2 regions of the Mycobacterium sp. PTI7 genome follow, and region 1 is predicted to be linked to the other one. Evidence: riboswitches for the same ligand, from Rfam matches in the RefSeq annotation. Region 1 holds a riboswitch; the other holds the start of a gene.

What was found. A riboswitch is a leader RNA that binds a small molecule or an ion and turns the genes downstream of it on or off. The one in region 1 is predicted to bind S-adenosylmethionine.
Region 2: another riboswitch for S-adenosylmethionine. It lies ahead of AC1MEY_RS28460 (hypothetical protein); the one in region 1 lies ahead of AC1MEY_RS01315 (bifunctional o-acetylhomoserine/o-acetylserine sulfhydrylase).

Annotation. Positions count from the first base shown of each region.
Region 1 covers NZ_CM155252.1:270,100-273,387, forward strand. The annotation lists gene AC1MEY_RS01315 (bifunctional o-acetylhomoserine/o-acetylserine sulfhydrylase) at 1-1,247, opposite strand, end outside; SAM riboswitch class IV at 1,375-1,507, opposite strand; gene AC1MEY_RS01320 (NADP-dependent isocitrate dehydrogenase) at 1,709-3,288, shown strand, end outside.
Region 2 covers NZ_CM155252.1:5,919,187-5,922,474, forward strand. The annotation lists gene AC1MEY_RS28455 (ATP-binding domain-containing protein) at 1-1,272, shown strand, start outside; SAM riboswitch class IV at 1,329-1,440, shown strand; gene AC1MEY_RS28460 (hypothetical protein) at 1,472-1,915, shown strand; gene AC1MEY_RS28465 (hypothetical protein) at 2,000-3,181, shown strand; gene AC1MEY_RS28470 (antitoxin) at 3,237-3,288, shown strand, end outside.

The sequences.
Region 1 (3,288 bases):
TCGATGCCGACCGCGAGGCGCACCAGGCCCGGCGTGACACCGGTCGCGAGCTGCTCCTCGGGGGTCAGCTGGGCATGGGTCGTCGACGCGGGGTGGATCACCAGCGAGCGCACGTCACCGATGTTGGCCACGTGGCTGTGCAGGCTCAGCGCGTTGACGAACGCCTTGCCCGCCTCGATGCCGCCGGTGAGTTCGAACGCCAAAACGGCGCCGGTTCCCTTCGGCGCCAGCGACTTCCCGAGATCGTGCCAGGGCGAGCTGGGTAGGCCGGCGTAGTTGACCGACACCACCTCGTCGCGGCCCTCGAGGAACTCGGCCACCCGCTGGGCGTTCGCGACGTGCCGCTCCATGCGCAGGCTCAGCGTCTCGAGGCCCTGGGCGATCAGGAACGCGTTGAACGGCGCCGCCGCCGAGCCGAGGTCGCGCAGCAGCTGCACGCGGGCCTTGAGCGCATAGGCGGGCGGGCCCAGTTCGGCGAACACGACACCGTGATAGCTCGGATCGGGGGTGGTGAAACCTGGGTGGCGGCCCTGGGTCCAGTCGAAGTTGCCGCTGTCGACGATCGCGCCCGCGATCGCGGACCCGTGGCCGCCGAGGTACTTGGTGGCCGAGTGCACCACGATGTCGGCGCCGTGTTCGATCGGCCGGATCAGGTACGGCGTCGGGATCGTGTTGTCCACGATCAGCGGCACGCCGTTCTCGTGGGCGACGCCGGAGACGCCGGGGATGTCCAGCACGTCGATCTGCGGGTTGGAGATGGTCTCGGCGAAGAACGCCTTCGTGTTCGGCTGGACGGCGGCGCGCCACGAGTCGAGGTCGTCGGGGTTCTCCACGAAGCTCACCTCGATGCCCAGCCGCGGCAGCGTGTAGTGGAAGAGGTTGTACGTGCCGCCGTAGAGGCGCGGGCTCGACACGATGTGGTCGCCGTTGGCGGCCAGGTTGAGGATCGCGAAGGTCTCGGCGGCCTGTCCCGACGACAGCAGCAGGGCCGCGACGCCGCCCTCGAGCGCGGCGATGCGCTGCTCGACGACGTCCTGGGTCGGGTTGCCGATGCGGGTGTAGATGTTGCCCGGCTCCTGCAGCCCGAACAGCGCCGCGGCGTGCGCGACGTTGTCGAACGTGTACGACGTGGTCTGGTAGATCGGCAGCGCGCGGGCGTGGGTCGCGCTGTCGGGGGTCTGGCCGGCGTGGACCTGCTTGGTCTCGAACGCCCAGTTTGCGGTCGGGTCTTCTTCGGGTGTGGTCACGGTGGTGCTCCTACGGGGTGGGGAAGTCGGATGCCGGAGGCACGGCAAGTACCGCGCCCGTGGGATTCACGAACGACGACACATGATGAGCCTCCGGGTGTCCCTGTCTCTCGGGGCCCGTGGTGCGGACCCGCGCTTGCCTCGCGGCCAGCCGAAACGTCTCGGTTGGCTACTCAACCTGGTCAATCACCCGGGGCACCCCACCGCGGTTGGAGGGTTGCCGGCCAGCGAGCCGGGGCTTGACGCTGGCACTCATGACCGAAACAAAGCCTAACTCACCACCACGTATGGGTGCCAGCGGGTTGCTGGCCCGAATGCCCGCCACCGATCGCGGGGGAGCCGTCGCCCCGGACGCGCTCAACGCGTAGGTTCGTAACCGACGCGATACAGGTGGCCGCGGGTCGAAGCCGATGCGGGGCTGCGCAGAAACATCCGACCACGACGCCGGGAGAATGCCTCACATGAGTGCCGAGCAGCCAACGATCATCTACACGCTGACCGACGAGGCGCCGCTACTCGCGACGTATGCGTTCCTACCGGTCATCCGTGCGTTCGCCGACGCGGCGGGCATCGAGGTCAAGAGTTCCGACATCTCCGTGGCCGCGCGCATCCTCGCCGAGTTCAGCGACTACCTGCCCGAGGACCAGCGGGTGCCGAACAACCTGGCCGAGCTGGGCAAGCTGACGCAGGATCCCGACACCAACATCATCAAGCTGCCGAACATCAGCGCCTCGGTGCCGCAGCTGCTGGCCGCGATCAAGGAACTCAAGGCCAAGGGCTACGCACTGCCCGACTACCCGGGCGAGCCGAAGACCGACGAGGAGCGCGAGATCAAGGCGCGGTACGCGACCTGTCTCGGCAGCGCGGTCAACCCGGTTCTGCGCGAGGGCAACTCGGACCGCCGCGCCCCCAAGGCGGTCAAGGAGTACGCGCGCAGGCACCCGCACAGCATGGGCCAGTGGTCGATGGCGTCGCGCACCCACGTGGCGACCATGCGGCACGGCGACTTCTACCACGGCGAGAAGTCGATGACGCTGGACAAGGCGCACTCGGTGCGGATGGAGCTGGTGACCACCGGCGGCGAGACGATCGTGCTCAAGCCCGAGGTCAAGCTCGACGAGGGCGACGTCATCGACAGCATGTTCATGAGCAAGAAGGCCCTCTGCGACTTCTACGAAGAGCAGATGCAGGACGCCTACGAGACGGGCGTGATGTTCTCGCTGCACGTCAAGGCGACGATGATGAAGGTCAGCCACCCCATCGTCTTCGGCCATGCGGTGAAGGTCTTCTACAAGGACGCGTTCGCCAAGCACCAGAAGCTGTTCGACGAGCTGGGCGTCAACGTCAACAACGGGCTGTCCGATCTGTACGACAAGATCGAGTCGCTGCCCGCGTCGCAACACGAGGAGATCGTCCGCGATCTGCACGCGTGCCACGAGCACCGTCCCGAGCTGGCGATGGTCGACTCGGCCAAGGGCATCTCGAACTTCCACTCGCCCAGCGACGTGATCGTCGACGCCTCGATGCCCGCGATGATCCGTCTCGGCGGCAAGATGTACGGCGCCGACGGCCGCACCAAGGACACCAAGGCCGTCAACCCCGAGTCGACGTTCTCGCGGATCTACCAGGAGATCATCAACTTCTGCAAGACCAACGGGCAGTTCGACCCGACGACCATGGGCACCGTCCCGAACGTCGGCCTGATGGCGCAGAAGGCCGAGGAGTACGGCAGCCACGACAAGACGTTCGAGATTCCTCAGGACGGCGTCGCGAACATCGTCGACAACGACACCGGCGAGGTGCTGCTCACGCAGAACGTCGAGACCGGCGACATCTGGCGCATGCCGATCGTCAAGGACGCGCCGATCCGCGACTGGGTCAAGCTCGCCGTGAACCGTGCCCGCGACTCCGGCATGCCGGTGGTGTTCTGGCTCGACTCGGAGCGGCCGCACGAGAACGAGATCCGCAAGAAGGTCGCCAAGTACCTGCCCGACCACGACACCGAGGGCCTCGACATCGAGGTCATGTCGCAGGTGCGCGC
Region 2 (3,288 bases), 350 kb from region 1:
CCGCGCTGGAAGGTCATCGACCGCACCGACCTCCCGCACCTCGTCGACCGGCTGCGGGAGATCCTCGTCAGGCAGGAACTCGAGCGGCCACTGCTCGGTCGCGAGGGCATCGATCAGCTCGGGACGGCATTGAGCGGCAGGGGATTACCGCAACGCGACGTCGTCGCCCGTGCGCTGGCCAACAACGACGCCGCCGACGCGCTCACCGAGCACCAGGCCGTCATCCTCGACGCCATCCGGCTGATCAACCGCGTCGAGGTCCGCGGCGGCGCGGGCAGCGGCAAGACGTTCCTCGCCATGGAGCAGGCCCGCCGGCTCGCGCAGCGCGGTCAACGCGTCGCGCTGGTCTGCTACTCCCACGGCCTCGCGTCCTACCTCGAGCGCATCGCCGCCACCTGGCCGCGCAACCAGCAGCCCGGCTACGTCGGCGAGTTCCACGACCTCGGCAAGAAGTGGGGTGCACCCGAGGGGCCCGACGAGGCGCTCCGGAACGACGAGACCGTCAGGTTCTGGGAGCACGACCTCCCGCTGCAGATGGCCGACCTCGCCGAGCAGTTGCCGATCGGCCAGCGGTTCGACTCGATCGTCGTCGACGAGGCGCAGGACTTCGCCGACGCCTGGTGGGACCCGCTGCTCGCCGCGCTCAAGGACCCCGTCGAGGGCGGCATCTACGTCTTCTCCGACGAGGGGCAACGTGTCTTCAATCGCCATGGCTCGCCGCCAGTTCCGTTGGTGCCGTTGATCCTCGACCACAACCTGAGAAATACCCGCCAGATCGCCAACGCCTTCCAACCTCTCGTCGATCACCCGATGCGCTTCCTGGGCGGTGAAGGGCCGGCGGTCACGTTCATCCCGTGCCATCGCGATGAGGCGATGGGCAAGGGCGACGACCAGATCGACGCGCTGCTCGAACAGGGCTGGCGCCCCGAGGACGTCGCACTCCTCACCACCGGCAGCCGCCATCCGGAGCAGACCGAGCGCCAGAAGGACGGGCACAAGGCCTACTGGGACACGTTCTGGGATGACCAGCAGGTGTTCTACGGGCACGTCCTCGGCTTCAAGGGCCTCGAGCGGCGCGCGGTGGTGGTCGTCGTCAACGAGGAGAGCAAGTTCGAACGCTCCCGCGAGCGTCTCTACGTCGGATTGTCGAGGGCGCGTGACCAACTCGTCGTGTGCGGTGATCCTGACTTCATCCGCGAGGTCGGTGGGCCGGACCTGGCGCGTCGGCTGGGGATACCGGGCCGTAGGGGACCTGGAGTCGTCAACGTTTGATGACGCCGCCCGGAGACACACCGCTCTGTCGGCCCGCAGCGCTAACCTGACATCAGCTTCACGAGACACCGTCGCCAAGCTCCGACTTGACGGTGCGCCAACCCCACGCTCGTGGGTGGCTCGGATGACGAAGCGGCCGACGTCGACCGACGGCGGCAAGAGCGCCTCCCCATGAGGAGGCCGGCAGAAGGACCCGACCATGACCGACGACGACCAACGACCGCTCTACTGGGGTCCCGCGGGGCCGCCGAAGGACAGAGAACTGGTCGACTCCTGGACGCCCGGCCGCAGTGACGCCTCGACATGGGGCCCGTATCACTCGGTGCTGTTCCCGCTGCGAAAGACGACTCCCTGGATCCGCTACAAGCGCATGACAACCGGCCTCAACATCGCGAAACGCCTATGGGACGAACGTGAGGCCCGCCGGCGTGCCTACGAATCCGTCCACGGCGACGATCCCGATCACTGGCCCACGCGCCACCCTGCGGTCGTCCTCGAGTCCGTGGAATGGACCGCACATGCGGGTTGCCTCGGGTGCCAGTGGTTGGACCGCGAGGGTGTCTACATGAAGGTCGACGGCTGGCACGCCGAGGCCACGAAAAATGCTGAGCAACATCAAGAGTCGGATGGCAAACTGACGTGAGGGGCCATATGTCAGCCAGCGGATTCGAGTGGCGACACCGCAAACCGATCGGAGATGTCACCGCCCGTAAGTAGCGTCCGCGGCATGAACGATGCACGCAGGCGCCGCAGCGCCAAGCAGGATCGGCGCGACGCGAAACGCGCACGGAAACATCAAACGGTCAGCGATGACGAACTGCTCATCTCGACCATCCGCCAAATCATGGCGGGACCGCCGCCAGCGCTGCTCGCGTTGGCCAGTCTTGTCATCGGTTCGATGGCACCTGACTCGTTGGTGCCTCCGAAGGAGAAGCCGAAGACGCCGCTGTCACTCGACACCTTCATCGCGTCGCTCATCAACTTGAAGTACCGCGAGACGACCGCGATGCTCGCCGTCCTCGCCGAATTGCTCGTCGACGACGACGTGCTGGCCGAGCGCTGCCGTCGGGAAGTGTCGACGCGACGTGACCATCTCCCGAGGTGGATCGTTGGCCTGACTGATGTCGAAGTCGGGCGGGTGATGCGCAGGACGGACGTCCTCGGTGACGCCGACGAGTTGATGGTCGAAGTCCGACTCACCGACGGGACTGAGCTGGCGCTGGTGGCCGTGATCGATCACAATCGGCTGTCGACGGTGCGCGACCTCGAGCTGTTCACGGGCCATTTCGAGCCGCTCGCGGATGACGGCGAGAGCCTCTCTTCCACAGAAACATTCACGGATATGGACCCTGCTGACGCGCGTGCGTGGCTCGAGCATGGACTGAGGCACGAGAGGCTCGCATGGCGGTCGAAGGAGTGGCGCAACGACGCACCCATGATGAAGTGGATGGTCTCGCAGCTTCCCGACGGCGGCACTACCTACCAGAAGCCCGACTGGGATGACGACGCGATCGCAGAGGTGCTCGATGAGTTCTTCGCATCGCCGGCCGGCGCACCCTTCGGAGGAGAAGACTACCGGGACGTGCTGTCGGAGTTGTGCGAGTCTGGCTGTGGAGACCCGTTGCGATGGAGCACGTTTCGCATCATCGACATCATGCGGCTCCCGTTCCACCGCGAACACGTCCCGCTCGAGGTCGCGGTGGACGCCCCGGCTCTCCTACGCGCATTCGTTCCGTTCGCCCACGACCGCAGTGGAGTCCCCCAGGGCCTGACCGACGCTGCGATCAGGACCATCGACGAGATGAGCCGCGATTACAGGCGTCGGCTTCTGGACGACGCGATGGTTTACTACGACGAACACGACGTGGACCCCCTGCCTCGGCGCAGTTACCCGGACCAGGCGTCGTGACTGGTCGGCTGTCGCATCTGCCAACACTGTGCGAGCGAAGAAGTACGCTCACGACATGCGGAACCTCTACCTGCGTAACGTTCCGGACGTGGTCATGGACCGGCTCG